DNA from 4 places in the Bradyrhizobium sp. USDA 3364 genome. Region 1 is predicted to be linked to each of the others. Evidence: riboswitches for the same ligand, from Rfam matches in the RefSeq annotation. Region 1 holds a riboswitch; each other region holds the start of a gene.
What was found. Region 1 has a riboswitch for cobalamin ahead of ACVILL_RS05735 (ribonucleoside-diphosphate reductase subunit alpha). Riboswitches for the same ligand answer to the same signal wherever they lie in the genome.
Positions count from the first base shown of each region.

Region 2: another riboswitch for cobalamin. It lies ahead of ACVILL_RS27810 (DUF1636 family protein); the one in region 1 lies ahead of ACVILL_RS05735 (ribonucleoside-diphosphate reductase subunit alpha).
Region 3: another riboswitch for cobalamin. It lies ahead of ACVILL_RS10200 (TonB-dependent receptor); the one in region 1 lies ahead of ACVILL_RS05735 (ribonucleoside-diphosphate reductase subunit alpha).
Region 4: another riboswitch for cobalamin. It lies ahead of ACVILL_RS08160 (TonB-dependent siderophore receptor); the one in region 1 lies ahead of ACVILL_RS05735 (ribonucleoside-diphosphate reductase subunit alpha).

Region 1 is NZ_JBSRYG010000002.1:1,210,156-1,214,345, reverse strand. It holds gene metE (5-methyltetrahydropteroyltriglutamate--homocysteine S-methyltransferase) at 1-1,534, opposite strand, end outside; cobalamin riboswitch at 1,649-1,849, opposite strand; cobalamin riboswitch at 1,971-2,181, shown strand; gene ACVILL_RS05735 (ribonucleoside-diphosphate reductase subunit alpha) at 2,296-4,190, shown strand, end outside.
Region 2 is NZ_JBSRYG010000002.1:5,929,587-5,933,776, reverse strand. It holds gene cobN (cobaltochelatase subunit CobN) at 1-939, opposite strand, end outside; gene cobW (cobalamin biosynthesis protein CobW) at 939-1,973, opposite strand; gene ACVILL_RS27810 (DUF1636 family protein) at 1,970-2,344, opposite strand; cobalamin riboswitch at 2,441-2,652, opposite strand; gene cobO (cob(I)yrinic acid a,c-diamide adenosyltransferase) at 2,689-3,342, shown strand; gene ACVILL_RS27800 (cobyric acid synthase) at 3,354-4,190, shown strand, end outside.
Region 3 is NZ_JBSRYG010000002.1:2,182,740-2,186,929, forward strand. It holds gene ACVILL_RS10185 (ABC transporter substrate-binding protein) at 1-108, opposite strand, end outside; gene ACVILL_RS10190 (ABC transporter ATP-binding protein) at 111-884, opposite strand; gene ACVILL_RS10195 (FecCD family ABC transporter permease) at 881-1,924, opposite strand; cobalamin riboswitch at 2,038-2,235, shown strand; gene ACVILL_RS10200 (TonB-dependent receptor) at 2,396-4,190, shown strand, end outside.
Region 4 is NZ_JBSRYG010000002.1:1,747,653-1,751,842, forward strand. It holds gene ACVILL_RS08160 (TonB-dependent siderophore receptor) at 1-2,081, opposite strand, end outside; cobalamin riboswitch at 2,188-2,383, opposite strand; gene ACVILL_RS08165 (CobW family GTP-binding protein) at 2,603-3,526, opposite strand; partial or broken gene ACVILL_RS08170 (amidohydrolase family protein) at 3,528-4,190, opposite strand, start outside.

The DNA.
Region 1 (4,190 bases):
ACTCGCCATGGACCAGTACATCAAGGCCGATGGCTTCCTGCCAGCGCACAGTCTCTGCCGTCTGCTCCTGCAGGAAGGTCTTGTAGCTGGCGTCGCTCAGGCTGCCCTTGGCATGCGCGGCGCGCGACTTGCGGACCTCGAGCGTCTGCGGGAACGAGCCAATGGTGGTGGTCGGGAACGCCGGAAGATTGAACCGCGCGCGCTGTACTTCGGTTCGTTCCTCGAAGGAGCTGGCACGGCCGCGCATCGCGGTGTCAATGCCAGCCATGCGCTGCGTAACCTTTGCATCGTGAATCCGCGGCGAGGTCTTGCGCGCGGCGGCAGACGCGTCGGAGGCCGTCAGCGCAGCCGCGATCGAATCGCGGCCGCTTGCAAGCGCGGTGCCGAGCGCGACCAGTTCCTCCATCTTCTGCACCGAGAAGGCGAGCCAGCTCTTGACCTCGGCGTCGAGCTTCGCTTCGAGGGCAAGATCGATCGGCACGTGCAGCAGCGAGCAGGACGGCGCAATCTGCACACGGTTCTTGCCGAGCTTCGCGACGACCGGTTCCAGCCGGTTGAGCAGCTTGCTGAGATCGGCGCGCCAGATGTTGCGGCCGTCGAGCACGCCGAGCGAGACGACGCGCTCAGCGGGCAGGTGGGCGAGGTCATCGAGCTGCTCGGGCGCGCGCACCAAGTCGAAATGCAGGCCGGCGACGGGGAGCGCAAACGCAGTGTCGCGGTTTGCGCCGAGGCTGCCGAAATAGCTCGCCAGCATGATCTTGATCTGCGGCACCGCCTTGGCGATCTCGCCATAGGCGCGACGCAGCGCATCGTGGGCGGTATCGTCGAGATCGAGCGCCAGGCAGGGCTCGTCGATCTGCGCCCATTCGGCGCCGCGGCGGGCAAGCTCGCGCAGTACCTCGATATAGACCGGAAGCAGGCGGTCCAGCAGCGACAGCGGTTCGAAGCCGGCGTCCTTGCTCTTGGCGAGTTTCAGGAAAGTAACCGGGCCGACCAGCACCGGTCGGGTCTGGTAACCGAGGGCCTTGGCTTCCTCATATTCCTCGATCGGCTTGCGTGAGGCGAGGCGGAACTGCTGATCTGCAGAGAGTTCGGGCACCATGTAGTGGTAGTTTGTGTCGAACCACTTGGTCATCTCCTGCGCCGGTACGCCATGACCTTGGCTATGGTGCGCGTGACCGCACGACGCGTCATGCGCGCTACCTTCAGCGCCGCGCGCCATCGCAAAATAGGTCGCAAGCGGCACCGGGCCGCTGCTCCAGCCATAGATGGCCGGGATCGCGCCGACCATCACCGAGGTATCGAGCACCTGGTCGTAGAACGAGAAGTCGTTCGACGGGATCACCGAGACGCCGAGCTTTTTCTGGCGTGCCCAGTTGGCGGCGCGCAGACCGACGCCGGTCTCGATCAGCGTCTTTTCGTTTGTCGCGCCGGCCCAGAAGCTTTCCAGCGCAAGCTTGAGTTCACGGCGCGGACCGATCCGCGGCGTGCCGAGAGTCGCAACAGCAAGTGAGGAGGTAGATGTGGAAGACATTGGCTTAACCCCAAAAGTTGGGGGCAAAGGCCGTAGTGACACGTCTGGACTCCGCAAGACGCGGGAAAAGCGCGTGCGGGGTCGCAACCGCACCACCGGGACACCCCGCCCGAGGACGTTCATGTTGTCGAGGCAGGTCTCCTGGCTCGCGGGTCCTAGCTGTCGTCTGGCCTTCCCGAAGCTTTCGCCTCAGTGGCTTTGAGTGGACGACAACTCGCCGCTTACAGTTGCGGGGGCAGCGCCGGCATTGTACCGGCTTCCCTCTTAGCTCCGGGAGAAAGTGCCTCTCGGAGAACCACGACGCCGCCACTTATCGGCAACTTCGCGTGGCCGTCAACTCGGGCGGCATCACGTGTGATCGAGCGACGTTGTTCACATCATCAACAGGCGCCATCCGCATTTTCTGGCGACCCATTGACACAGTGTGCCAAATCACACCAGATATAGTTGTTACGGTCCGTCATGCCGCAAAGCATGGTGGCTAAGAGGGAAGCCGGTGATCTCACCGAAAATCCGGCACTGCCCCCGCAACTGTAAGCAGCGAGTTGTTCCCGAAATCACGTCACTGATGCGTCGTCCGCATCGGGAAGACACGGGAGCGACGACGACCTGCGAGTCAGGAGACCTGCCGTAACACCGAAATTACGTCCACGGGCGGGGTGTCCCGGCGGTCGCTTGCACAGCCATGCCGGTGCGTTGCCGCCGGGATGATGCAGCGTCCCCTGACATCCGGCCCCAACAAACGTCACGGGGTCTGCACGATGTCACTCTCTCTCGATCGCGAAACAAAGCCAGCGCCACTCATCCTGCTGCGTCCGGAAGTGCTTGCCGCGCCGGAGGCCGCTCCTCCGATGCAGGTGATCCGCCGCAATGGCACGGTGTCGAAATTCGACGCCAGCAAGATCTCGGTTGCGATGACCAAGGCGTTCCTGGCGGTCGAGGGGCACACCGCCGCCGCATCGCGCCGCGTCCATGAGGTTGTCGAGCAGCTCACCGCCGAGGTCCTCAGTGCGCTGACGCGTCGCATGAGCGAAGGTCGCACCTTCCACATCGAGGACGTGCAGGACCAGGTCGAGCTCGCGCTGATGCGGAGCGAGCACCATAAGGTGGCGCGCGCCTATGTGCTGTATCGTGAGGAGCGCACGAGGCAGCGCGCTGAGCAGGACGCGGCGAGGGCGGTGGCCCAGCCTGTGGCCGGGCCGGCCATTCACATCACATTGCCGAACGGTAGCGAGGTGCCGCTCGACCACGCCCGGCTGGCGCTGATCATCAACGAGGCCTGCGCCGGCCTCGATGGCGTCGATGCTGCGCCCGTGATCGCCGAGACCCAGCGCAACATCTATGACGGCATCAGCCAGGATGAACTGGCGCTCGCCTCGGTGATGGCCGCGCGCACCCTGGTGGAGCAGGAGCCGAACTACACCTATGTCAGCGCGCGCCTCTTGCTCGACAAGCTGCGCACCGAGGTGTTGTCCTATGTGCTTGATATGCCGACCAGCGCCTCGCAGGCCGACATGGCGAGCCGCTATGCCGAGTATTTCCCGGCCTATATCAAGACCGGGATCAAGGCCGAACTGCTCGATGTCGAACTCGGCCGCTTCGATCTGGCGCGGCTTGCGGCGGCGATGAAGCCGGAACGCGATCTGTCGTTCCAGTTCCTCGGGCTGCAAACGCTGTATGACCGCTATTTCCTGCACGTTCGGGGCAACCGCATCGAGCTGCCGCAGGCATTCTTCATGCGCGTTGCGATGGGTCTGGCGCTGCGCGAGATCGACCGCGAGGGGCGCGCGATCGAGTTCTACAATCTCTTGTCGTCGTTCGACTTCATGGCTTCGACGCCGACCCTGTTCAATTCTGGCACGCAGCGGCCGCAGCTCTCATCGTGCTTCCTCACCACCGTGGCTGACGATCTCGACGGCATCTTCAAGTCGATCAAGGATAACGCGCTGCTGGCGAAATATTCCGGCGGGCTCGGCAATGACTGGACCCGCGTCCGCGGGCTCGGCGCGCACATCAAGGGCACCAATGGCGAGAGCCAGGGCGTGGTGCCGTTCCTCAAGGTCGCCAACGACACCGCGATCGCGGTGAACCAGGGCGGCAAGCGCAAGGGCGCGGTCTGCGCCTATCTCGAGACCTGGCACGTCGACATCGAGGAATTCCTCGATCTGCGCAAGAACACCGGCGATGACCGCCGCCGCACCCACGATATGAACACCGCGAACTGGGTGCCCGATTTGTTCATGCAGCGCGTCGAGGCTGACGGCGAGTGGACGCTGTTCTCGCCCGACGAGACGCCGGACCTGCACGATCTCTACGGCAAGCCGTTCGCCGAACGCTACGCCCATTACGAGGCCAAGGCCGCGCGCGGCGAGATGCGAGTGTTCAAGCAGATTCGCGCCGTCGATCTCTGGCGCAAGATGCTGACCATGCTGTTCGAGACCGGCCATCCCTGGATCACCTTCAAGGACCCGTCCAATCTGCGCTCGCCGCAGCGCCATGCCGGCGTGATCCACTCCTCGAACCTCTGCACCGAGATCACGCTGAACACGTCTGACGACGAGACTGCGGTGTGCAATCTCGGCTCGATCAACCTCGCCAACCACATACAGGACGGCAAGCTCAACGACGCCAGGCTGAAGGCCACAGTGACGACCGC
Region 2 (4,190 bases), 4.7 Mb from region 1:
CACGACATGCATCGCGAGATCGCCGGGCGAAAGGCCGCGCAGCGACAAGGCCCAATCCTCGCGCCGCGCCGTGGACAGCGCGACCTGGAACACCGGGCACGATGCGATATCGAACGGCGTCGTGCCGTCGTCACCGGCTGCCGAGAATGCGGTCGCATTGACAATGGCGGCCGGCGGGCATTGCGCGAATTGGGTGCGCAGCCAATCGGCGACGCCCGCCGCCTTCAACGAGGTGACGAACACACCGTGGGCATCGAAGCCCTTGTCGCGCAACGCATCGATCAATGCATCGACCGGCGCGGTGTCGCCGGCCGCGAGATAGGAGCGATAGAAGGTCACCAGCACCCGCGGCCTGTCGCCGGAGGCCGGCAGAGCCGCGACGGCACCGCGCACGGAATCGTAGACGCCGATTTCGGGGAGATCGATCTCGCCGACGACGGGTCCGGCATAGAGACCGGACGCCAGCGCCAGCTGCGCGATCACGGCCTGCGCGGCAACCGGGCCGCCCTTGTCGCACAGCACCTTCAGGCGGCGCAGCGTCGAGACCGGCAGCGTCGAGAACTCATCCAGCCGCAGATCGTCGCGGCCGTCCGCCGGCAGCACGACCAGGGCGATGCCGCGCTCCTTCGCCAGCCGATGCACCGCGGCCAGCCCGTACGACCAATAGGGCTCGCCGCCGATCAGGCGGACGAGAATGCCGCGTGCATGCGACAGGGTCCGCTCAATATAGGTGTCGACCGACAGCGGGTGGCGCAGCTCCGCGAGATTGGCGAGCCGCAGCGACGGCAGCGCGGCGCGGCCGCGCCGCCAGCCGGCCGCGAACGCCGCGAGATCGCTGTCGGAAAACGACAACACCACGAGATCGGCCGGATCCTGGCCGAGGTCTCTCGGTGTCGCGGTCTCCTCAAGGCCGCGGCTCTCGCGGAAGATGACGTGCATCAGACACCAAGTCGCGCCCTGATCGCGGTCTCATCGATATCGGCATGTTCGCCGATCACGACCAGCTTGGACTGCCGCGGGCGCGCGCCCCAGGGCATGTCGAACTGATGCCGCACCCGTTCGCCGACCGATTGCACGAGCAACCGCATCGGCTTGCCTTCGACTGCAATGTAGCCCTTGGCACGGAGCACGTTCTGCTCGCGGGCCAGGCCCTTGATCGACGTGACCAACGCATCGACGTCAGCAATCTCGGGAAGATCGATCACCACCGAATTGAAATCGTCGTGCTCGTGTTCCTCTTCGCCGTCGTGATGCGACGGACGTGCGGCGAGATCGTCTTCCGCCGCGGCCCCAAGGCCGAGGATCACGCGCGCGTCGATCGTGCCGTCGACAATGGGCAACATCGGCACCTCGCGCGGCATTTCGGCCGCGATCACCTCTTTTGCTGCCTTGATCCCCTCTGCGCCTGCGAGATCGGCCTTGGTCAGGAGCACGATATCGGCGCAGGCGATCTGGTCCTCGAACACTTCGGACAGCGGCGTCTCGTGGTCGAGATTCTCGTCGGCCGCCCGCTGCGCATCGACCGCGGCCACGTCAGGCGCAAAGCGGCCGGCTGCGACCGCCTCGGCATCGGCCAGCGCGATCACGCCGTCCACCGTGATCCGCGAGCGGATCTCCGGCCAGTCGAATGCCTTGAGCAATGGCTTCGGCAGCGCGAGCCCCGATGTTTCGATCACGATATGATCGGGCTTCACGGGGCGTGCAAGCAACTGCTCCATCGCCGGGATGAAATCGTCGGCGACGGTGCAGCAGATGCAGCCATTGGCGAGCTCGACGATGTTCTCGGTCGGGCAATTGGCATCGGCGCACGACTTCAATATCTCGCCGTCGACACCTTCGCTGCCGAACTCGTTCACCAGAACCGCGAGCTTCTTGCCATTGGCATTGCGGAGCAGATGCTGGATCAGCGTCGTCTTGCCGGACCCGAGAAAGCCGGTCACGACCGTGACCGGAACCTTGGCGAGTGTCGTCATTCTGCGGCCTCCGGCACGACAGCGATGGGTGGAATGCGGGCAAGCGATTGCTTGCGGAAGATTTCGGGACGGCTGCGCCACGGCACGATGCCGTCGGGCGCCGCGGCATAGGCAGAGGCGCCGGCGATCACATCCCTGGCATTGGCTTCGGACAGGCGGCCGTAGACATAGGACCACCGCCCCGGCGCGCTGAGCGCGACCGAGCAACCCTGGCTGCAGGCCGACAGGCATTCGACGGGAACCAGATTGACGTTATCGGGCACGCCGGCCTCGACAAGCGCGGCATGCAGGCGCGCGCCGGGTGCGATCTCGCCTTCCGCCAGCGTCTGGCCGGCGCGACAGGTGATGCAGACATGAAGTGTAACGCTCATCGCCCTTCCTGGATTGACAGCGGGAAGCGATGAGGCACACGAACCGACTTCAAGCAGGTTCGTTTCCCCCGTCGCGGAACACCCCGTCCGCCGGTCTCACAACATGTTGCGCTGGCAGGTCTCCCGGCTTGCGGAGCAGGTTTTACCCCTCGATGCCCACCTTCCCGACTCCACATGGAATCAGTGGCTTGGACATCTCTCCGGTCACGGTCGCGGGGGCGGCTGCGCTTCAAGCCCGATTTAGCGGAGCCCTATCGCATTCCCTCTTCGCCTGTCGTAGGACAGGAACCAACGCGGGCCCACCATTCGTCGATGGCTCGCACTTGTCAAGCCGAAGGACCATGATGATTTCTGATGGAAACGACGCTCAGGACGGCGCCGTCGGCACCGACCCCTCGCTGGATGCGCGCCATGCCGACAAGATGGCGAAAAAGAAGGCCGCCCGCGACCGCATCATGGCGACGAAGAGTGGCGAAAAGGGCCTGATTATCGTTCATACCGGCGCCGGCAAAGGAAAATCCTCCTCCGCGTTCGGCATGATCGTGCGCTGTGTCGCGCACGGCTTTCCCTGCGCGGTGGTGCAGTTCATCAAGGGTGCCTGGGATACCGGCGAGCGCCGCCTGCTCACCGGACATTTCGGCGATCTCTGTCAGTTCCATGCCATGGGCGAAGGCTTTACCTGGGAGACCCAGGATCGCGCCCGCGACATCGCGGCGGCCCAGGCCGGCTGGGAAAAGGCCAAGCAGCTGATATCAGAGCCGAGCCTACGCATGGTAGTGCTCGACGAGATCAACATCGCGCTGCGCTACGATTATCTCGCGATCGCCGATGTCGTCGAATTCCTGACGACGTCGAAGCCGCCGATGACGCATGTCGTGCTCACCGGACGCAACGCCAAGGACGAGTTGATCGAGATCGCCGATCTCGTCACCGAGATGACGCTGGTGAAGCACCCGTTCCGCTCCGGCATCAAGGCCCAGCCGGGCGTCGAGTTCTGACCGATATCACGATGGCGCGCGCATTGATGATCCAGGGAGCCGGCTCGGACGTCGGCAAGTCGCTCATCGTCGCGGGCCTCGCACGCGCCGCTACACGGCGCGGCCTGCGCGTGCTGCCGTTCAAGCCGCAGAACATGTCGAACAACGCCGCAGTGACCGTCGACGGCGGCGAGATCGGACGCGCGCAGGCCTTGCAGGCGCTCGCCGCCGGCGTCGAGCCACACACCGACATGAATCCGGTGCTGCTGAAGCCCGAAACCGATGTCGGAGCCCAGATCATCGTGCACGGCAAGCGGATCGCGACCGCGCGCGCCCGGGAATATGCCGCGATGAAGCCATCGCTGATGGGCGCGGTGCTGAAGAGCTTTGAACGCCTCAAGGCGCGCGCCGACCTTGTGCTGGTCGAGGGTGCCGGCAGCCCCGCGGAGGTTAACTTACGCAAGGCCGATATCGCCAATATGGGCTTTGCGCGCAGGGCCGACGTGCCCGTGGTGCTGGTCGGCGACATCGACCGCGGCGGCGTCATCGCGCAGCTCGTCGGCATCAAGACGGTGATCGATCCTGACGATGCCGCGATGATCCGGGGTTTTGTCATCAACAAATTCCGCGGTGATCCCTCTCTGTTCGATGACGGCTACCGCCTGATCGAGGTCCGCACCGCGTGGCGCGGCCTTGGCGTGCTGCCCTGGTTCGCCCGCGCCGGCGAGCTTCCGGCCGAAGACGCGCTCGGACTCGGCGAGGCGCGCAAGCCCGGCCAGTGCAAGATCGCCTTTCTGGCGCTGTCGCGGATCGCCAATTTCGACGACCTCGATCCGCTCAAGCTCGAGCCCGGCGTCGATCTCGTGATG
Region 3 (4,190 bases), 970 kb from region 1:
GAGCTGATCGCTGCAGACATTCATCGAGACGATGCGCGGTCCGACGGCGAACGCGGTGCTGCACGACATCATCCATGCGACCGCTGCCAGGGCTGCGAGACGCCGCATCATCACACATCCGCCCACGGCACAATGACGGCCTCGCGCTGGAATTCGGCGCGATAGGCGCTGACCCTGAACACACTGGCGAGGACTGCTTCGGACAGTGCCTGCTCCGGCGCGCCCTGCGCGGCCAGCCGTCCCTCCGAAAGCACCAGCACATCATCGGCGAAGCGCGCCGCGAGCCCGAGATCGTGCGTCACCACGATGACCAGCACACCAGTGTCGGCGACGTTGCGCAGCTTCTGCATCACGTCGATCTGGTGGCGCGGATCGAGCGAGGCGGTCGGCTCGTCGGCGAGGATCACCGGCGCTTCCACCGCGAGCACGCGGGCCAGCGCGACGCGGCTGCGCTCGCCGCCGGAGAGCTCGGTAACGCGGCGATCGCTGAACGCCTCGACGTCGACCGCCTGCATCGCGCGCAGCACCGCCTCCATATCCAGCTGCGACAGCCGCGCCGGATCGGTCGCGCCATGCGGATAGCGGCCGAGCGCGACGATATCGCGCGCCGGCAGCGGCCAGTGCACCATATGGCCCTGCGGCAAATAGGCGAAGCGTTTGGCGCGCTCGCGCAACGGGAGCGACGCCAGCGCGTCGCCGCCGATCCTGATGTCGCCGTCGGATGGAATCAGTCCGGCCAGCGCACGCAGCAGCGTGGTCTTGCCGGCGCCGTTCGGCCCGACCAGCGCGACCAGATGACCCGCGGTCAACGCCAGCGAGACATCGTGCAGCACCCTGCGGCTGCCGAGCGAGGCGTTGAGCGCGGTGGCGGAGAGCAGCGTCATGCCACGCCTCCGCCGAGTGCGCGGCGTTCGCGCATGATCAGATAGAGGAAGAACGGCACGCCGATGATCGAGGTCAGCACGCCGACCTTGATATCCGAGGTAGAGGGGATGATGCGCACCGCGATATCGGCCGCAAGCAGCAGCGCCGAGCCGGTGAGCGCGCTCGGCACCAGGAGCCGCGCCGGATCGTGACCGATCACCGGGCGCATCAGATGCGGCGCGACCAGACCGATGAAGCCGATCGTGCCTGTCACGGCGACCGCGCCGCCGACGCCGAGCGCAACGCCAGTGATGACGTAGAGCCGCAGCCGTCCGACGTCGACGCCGAGACTCTGCGCCGCTTCCTCGCCGAGCGTCAGCGCGCGGAACGCGCTCGCCTGGCTGAGCAGGATGGCGGCGCCAGCGATGATAAAGGGCAGCGCCAGCGCGACGTGCTGAAAGCTGCGATCCTCCAGCGAGCCGAGCAGCCAGAACGCGATCTCCAGCACCACGAACGGATTGCTGGAGAGGTTCATCACCAGCGCCGTCGCCGCTCCCGCAAAGCTCGAGATCGCGAGCCCCGCGAGGATCAGGATCAACAGCCCGGCATTGCGGCCGGCAATCGCGAGCAGCGCGAATACCGAGCCGAACGCGGCGATGATCGCCACCACCGGCAGTGCATAGGAGCGTACATCGGCGAGACCCAGCGCAATGACCAGCACCGCGCCGAACGCCGCCGATTGCGGCGCACCGAACAGCGACGGCGAGGCCAGCGGATTGCGCAGCAACCCTTGCAGCGCGGCGCCGGACAGGCCGAGAATGCCGCCGATCGCAAACGCCAGGATGGTGCGCGGCAGGCGGATCTCGCGCACGATCACCTGCGCCACGTCGCTGCCGCTGCCGAACAGCGCCTCGATCACCGCGAGCGGCGACAGCGGCACCGGGCCGATCCCGAGCGAGATCACCAGCAGCAGCACCACGAGCGCGAGCAGCGCCGCGGTGACGCCCCACCGGCGCCGCGCCGCGACCTCGGCCGCCAAGGCAAAATCCTGCACGCTCATTGAATCCATGCTCTTACAGCGATCGCCGTGGCAGACAAGCGACACTCGCCAAAAACCGTGGCGGAGCGGCCATTTGCCCGGCTGCCGCCGGATTGACTTTGCTGCCCGGCCGAACCCTAGATGAACATGACGGTTCTTTAATGAGATGAAAAGGGAATGCGGTACGGGGAAACTTCCCCAACGCCGCGGCTGCCCCCGCAACTGTATGCGGTGAATCCTTCGTCAGATGCCACTGGGAATCTCGGTCCTGGGAAGGCGACGAAGGGTAACGACCCGCGAGCCAGGAGACCTGCCGTCAGCCGTGGTCACACGCGATGATGCCGGTCGGGGAGTACAGGCATGAGCTTCACCTGATGCTGCAAGCACGATGGTGAGACTGGTTCGCGGTGACGTGCCACTGACGTTACCGAGGTCTCGCCTATGTCCGCCTTCCCACCCCATCGCCGCCGCGCGCTTCTGCTCGCGTCGACGATGATCGCGCCTGCAATCCTTGCTTCAGGTGCACGGGGGCAGCAGGCGCCCGCTCCCGATCAGCTCCCGGCGATCGAAGTCACCAAACCGGGCGACCAGAACGTCACGCGCGCCAGGCCGGCCGCTGACGAAGCGCCGTCCTCGCGCCGCCCGGCACCGGGCACCGCGCAGAGCAGCAACACCGTCAGCGGCGCCGGATCGAGCTCGACGGGGACCGGCGCGGCCACCGGAACTGGTGGCACCGGCGGCGGCCGCCAGTTCGCCGGCATTGTCGGCTCCTCCTCGGCCGTGATCACCGCCGACGACATCGCGCATTCGCCGGTGCATTCGTTGCCCGAGATCCTTGCGCAGGTGCCGGGCGTCCAGCTGCAAACTCCCTATGGTGGACCGAACGGCGCCAAGACCTCGGTCGACCTGCGCGGCTTCGGCGCATTCGCGACGGACAACACGCTGTTCCTGCTCAACGGCCGCCGCCTCAACGACATGGACAAGGCGGGCTTCGACCTCACCACGATCCCGCTCGATTCGATCGAGCGCATCGAGATCACGCGCGGCAACAGCGGTGCGGTGCTCTACGGTGACAACGCGGTGGGCGGCGTAATTAACATCGTCACCAAGACCGGCGCCGGCGGTCCGCCGGCCACGATCAGGGCCGAGGGCGGCGCCGGCTCGTTCAACACGCGGACGGCCGCAGTCTCCGCGGCGCTTAATTCGGGACCGTGGTCCACCTCGTTCTACGGCAACGGCATCAAGTCCGACGGCTACCGCGTCAACAATGCGCTCGACCAGCGCAACGCGATCGGCAACATCAACTACACCACGTCGGATCTCAGCGCGTTCCTGACCGTCACCGGCAGCGACCAGAAGCTCGGCCTGCCCGGCGGACGGCTGGTCGATCCGTCGATCGGCGTCAACGAGCTGCTCACCGACCGCCGCGGCGCCGCCACGCCGTTCGACTACGCCAACCAGCAGACCTCAAGCGTCACGGCCGGTTTCACCAAGACATTGATGAACGGCGTCGACCTGATCGTCGACGGAGGCTGGCGGCAGCGCGACACGCAGAGCGGCTTCTTCGGCACGGTGCCGACGCCGAGCTTCTCCTCCACCTACAACGACGCCGCGCTCGAGACCTGGTCGCTGACGCCGCGGCTCAGCGTCAAGACCGTGATGCTCGGAATGCCGTCGACGATCCTGACCGGCATCGACTATTACGATTCGACCTTCCGTGAGGCGCGCGGCGCCTATCAGGGCGTCGATCCCTTCCATATCTACAATATCGAGCAGCGGTCCGTGGCCGGCTATTGGCAACATACGCTGGGCCTGTTGCCGACGACCGACTTCTCCTACGGCGCACGCGTTCAGAACACCGGCGTCTCGGCGCGCGACCGCTACGACCCGAACGCGCCGTTCGCGTTCGACACGCAGGCCTCCCCGCTCGACAGCAACGAGACGCAGTACGCGCTGCATGTCGGCGTCGAGCATCGCCTCACCGACAGCTTTTCGGTGTTCGGCCGCGCCGCGCGTGCATTCCGCACGCCCGATGTCGACGAGCGCGTCGCGTCGGGACCGTCGTTCGACCCGCTGACCTTCGCGCCGATCCCGCAGACCTTCCAGCTCAAGACCCAGACCTCGGAAGACGTCGAAGGCGGCTTCCGGGTCAAGACCAACCTGTTTCAGGTGCAGACCAGCGTCTATCTGATGGATCTCGAGAACGAGATCCATTTCAATCCGGTGCTGTTCTACAACACCAACCTCGACCCGACCCGCCGCTATGGCTCTGAGACCAGCGCCTCGC
Region 4 (4,190 bases), 540 kb from region 1:
AGGTCGGAGTACATCGCGCCGACGATCTGCACGCCGCCATAGACCGACCAGTTGGGTGCGAAATCCCAGGTCAGCCAGACATTGGAGACCTGCTGCGGAACGTTGACCGGGACATTGCCGGCATAGCTGACGATCTTGCCGCCGACCAGCTGGCTGTTGTTGTCATATTTGGCGCGCAGCAGCGCCGTGTTGGCGTCGATGCGCCAACCGTAATCGAGCGCGAACCCGACCGAGGCCTCGACGCCACGCGATGATTGCTGCCCGACCTGGAGCGAGGATCCGGGATTGCCGGGATCTGCGATCAGCAGATTGTTCTTGACGATCTCGTAGCCTGCCAGCGTCCACTCGCCGCGTCCGCCGAGGAACGACTGTTTGACGCCGAACTCGGTCTGCTTCCCGGTGGAGAGCTGGAAGTTCTTCTGCGAAGTAGACAGCGAGATGAGATTCCCGACCGGGTCGACGCCGACTGCATACTGGCCGTAGAAGGCGAGGTTCTTGATCGGCTCGTATACGAGGCCGGTGCGCCAGCTGGTGCCCGACAGCGTGGTTTCGAAACCGTTGCCCGGCGTCTTGTAGTCGGTGCGATCGATCTCGGGACGATCGTATCGGACTCCGGTAACGAGCGACAATTGATCGGTCAGCTTCAGCCGGTCTTCGGCGAACAGCGCGTATTGATTGACGATCGAATTGAAGCCCGGCGTAGTCGCGGTCGTCGTTGCGAAAAACGATCCGGGATCGAACATGTACGGATTCACCGACGACGCGCCGCCATAGGGCGAGTTGTTGGTGTGGAAGAACTCGATGTGATTGACGTCGAAGCCGGCAACGAACTGGTTCGCCAGGCCGAGGATGTGACCGCTGAACGTCGCGTCCATCCGGTTGCCGGACTGCTTCTGGTCGTGGAAGATCTCGATATAGCTGAAGCGGTCGATCAGCTGCGTCTTCGGATTGAAGGCATAGTTCTCGATGTCGCGCCAGTGCCGTTCGCTGGTCAGATAATACAGCGTGTTGTTGACCTTGATGCCGTCGGCGACATCCCACTCGGTCTTGAACTGGGTCCAGCTATCCTTGTAGCGGATCGCGCTGTCGGATGCATTGTAGTTCTTGAAGCGCAGCGCGTCCTGGATCGCGCCGTTGATCAGCGGCGTGCCGAAATACCGTGACGGGCTGCGGTCGGCGTAATCTTCCGACAGCGTGAAGGCGAGATTCTCCGAGGCCTGCACGCGCACGGCGGCCGAGACCGCTGCATTCGAGGTCTTGTCGCGATCGACCCAGCCGTCCGACATGTTGCCGGTGGCGTTGACACGATACGACACATTGGGATTGATCGGACCAGTAGAGTCCACCGAGAGCCGCCGCGTCATGTTGCTGTCGAGCGAGACCTCGGCCTCGTTGTAGGGCGTGGCTAACGGCTTCTTCGGGATCACGTTGATGACACCGCCGATCGCGCCCTCGCCGTACAGCACCGAGGCCGGACCGCGCAGCACCTCGATGCGTTGCGTCGACCAGGTGTCGTAGGGGAACGTCAGGGTGCCGGAGCCGATATAGAAGCGCGTGCCGTCATACAGCGTCATCACCGAGTTGCTGCCGGCAAAGCCGCGGGTGCTGAACGACAGGCCGCCATTGCCGGGCGCCGGCGTCGCGATGAAGCCGGTCGCGTTCTGGGTGACGGCATCGAGCACGTTATGCTGGCCGCGTTCCTTGATGGTTTTTGCCGTGATGATCTCGACGCTGGCCGGCGTCTGCAGCGGCGTCAGATTGAGACGGCTGCCGGTGCCGCCTGGCGCGGTGGCATTGAGCGTCGGCGACGCCGCACCCGATGCACCCGATGCTGCGGCACGCGGCGTGCCGCCGCCCGTCGCAGCCGTCGCTGACCTCGGCCGTGGCCGCGCCGCGGCGGCCGTGTTGCCGCTGCGCGCCGTGGGCTTCGGCTTTGCGGTCGCCGAAGGCGCGACCTCGATCGGATCGAGCCTGGTGGGCGCAGGTGCTTGTGCCGAGCCTCCGGCCGGCAGCAGCAGCGATGACAGGGAGCAAACGAGACCGAGGCGCCAGCGGCGCGCAACGGGAGAGGACGGAGACATCAAAAGGACTCGCGGTAACGTGGCACGTCACCGCGAACGCGGACAGGCGCATTGCCGGAAAGGCAGTGCTCCGATCCCACCAGGACGCCCCGCCCGATGTGCTCGCGTGTGACCACGACTGACGGCAGGTCTCCTGGCTCACGGGTCATCGCCTGTCGACGCCTTCCCGGACCTGACAGCCCAGTGGCAAATTGACGAAAGGCTCGCCGTTTACAGTTGCGGGGACAGCTGCGGCATTGGGGTTACCCTCGCACCGCATTCCCTTTTGATCCCCGAAGGGAACCGTCGGCAAAACGATAGGTGCTGGCTGCAGGGCTGTCAATTCGACGCGATTGTCGCAGACATGTTTTGCGAAATGGTGCTCCCGCCACGACACAGCGTCTGTCGCGCTGATGCGGAGACTTATCATCCCGTCATCCTGAGGAGCCGCGAAGCGGCGTCTCGAAGGTTCGACGACCACCGGCCGGGCCGTGCATCCTTCGAGACGCGCTACGCGCTCCTCAGGATGACGGGGATTCACGTCATTCGACACAGCCCTGCATGATCGCATCGATCTCGGCGCGCGAGAGAGCGCCCATCTCGGCGATGAAGACCAGCCGCGTGCGCGGCACGCCGGGCGCCAGGACGCCGCCGGCGGCCAATGTCGCGCGACCGCCGGCGAGCTGAAAGACCGTCAGCCGCCCGGGCTGCTCCACCGTCTCGAACAATCCCTTCGCCCGCGCCAGCTTCGGCGCCAGCGTGCCGATCGCCTGCTGCAAGCGGGGCAACCGCACCGGCCGCTCCGAGGTCCAGCTCAGCGTCTCGAACCGGTCAGCCACCGGCCGTCGCGGCGCGGTCTCGCGCGGCGCCGGCACATGATCGAGATCCGCCGGAAACAGCAACTCTGCCGGCACCTCGCCATGCAGCGCGTCGACCACCACGGTCGCCGGACGCACCGCCCGCACGGCGCTACGGATTACAGCACACGCGGCGGCGTCGGCCAAATCGACCTTGCTCAGCGCCACCACATCGGCCGCCCGCAACTGCGATCGCAGCAGCGCATCATCCAGCGCGGCCACGGGCTGCGTCGCGTCGACCACGCACAGCACCGTCTCCAGCGGCGCCTCCTTCCAGATCACCGGATCCATCAAATTGCGCACGATGTCGGCGGGATCGGCGATTCCGCTGGTCTCGATCACGATGAACTCGGGGCGCGGATCACGCCGCAGCAAGGTTGCGAGCGTGCGCAGCAGATCGCCCTCCAGCGTGCAGCAGATGCAGCCATTGCTCAGGCTGACCACGCCGTCGCTGGCGCCGGCGATCAGCTCCGCATCGATATTGATCGCACCGAAATCATTGACCACGGCGGCGATGCGCCTTCCCTGCGCATGCGCCAGCAGATGGTTGACGACCGTGGTCTTGCCCGCCCCGAGAAAACCCGCGACCAGCAGGATCGGGACCGGCATCTCAGCCCCCGGTGACGGGGCGGCGCACCGGCCGGCCGGGCCTTGCCGCAACGTCGAGGACGCCGTCGTTGATCAGCGGCTGGCCGCTGACTACGAGGTGCCGCACGCCTTCCGCCGGACGGTTCATCGCGGAGAAGGTCGCGCGGTCGCTCAGCGTCTCGAAGTCGAACACCACGACATCGGCATCGGCGCCGGCCTGCAGCCTGCCCTTGGCGCGCATCGCCGGCGTGCTCGCCGACAGGATCTCGGCCGGAATCAGCGCGCATTTGCGGATGCCCTCGAGCAACGACACCTTCTTGCGCTCCGCGCACCCATTCGCGGATGAAGCGGGTGAAGCAGCCGGCCGACCGCGGATGCGAGGTGGCATCGTCAGGCAGCGGCCAGGCGTCGCCGCTGTACGGGCGGCCATCCGCCAGCGTCCACGGCATCGCGTCGGACGCGATCGCGCCGCCCGGATACAGCACCGCCATGTCGAGCAGATCGCGATGATGCGCGTTGTTCTCGATGTCGAGCACATGCCACAGCACCAGCGTCGAGGGCTCAGCCGCCTGTGCAGCCAGCAACTCCTCGCGGCTGCCGAAGCGATGCCCGTCGGTCACGCGCTGCACCGAGTCGTAACCGAGACCGTTACGCTCCTCGAATTTGGGGTCGCTGAAGAAGGTCG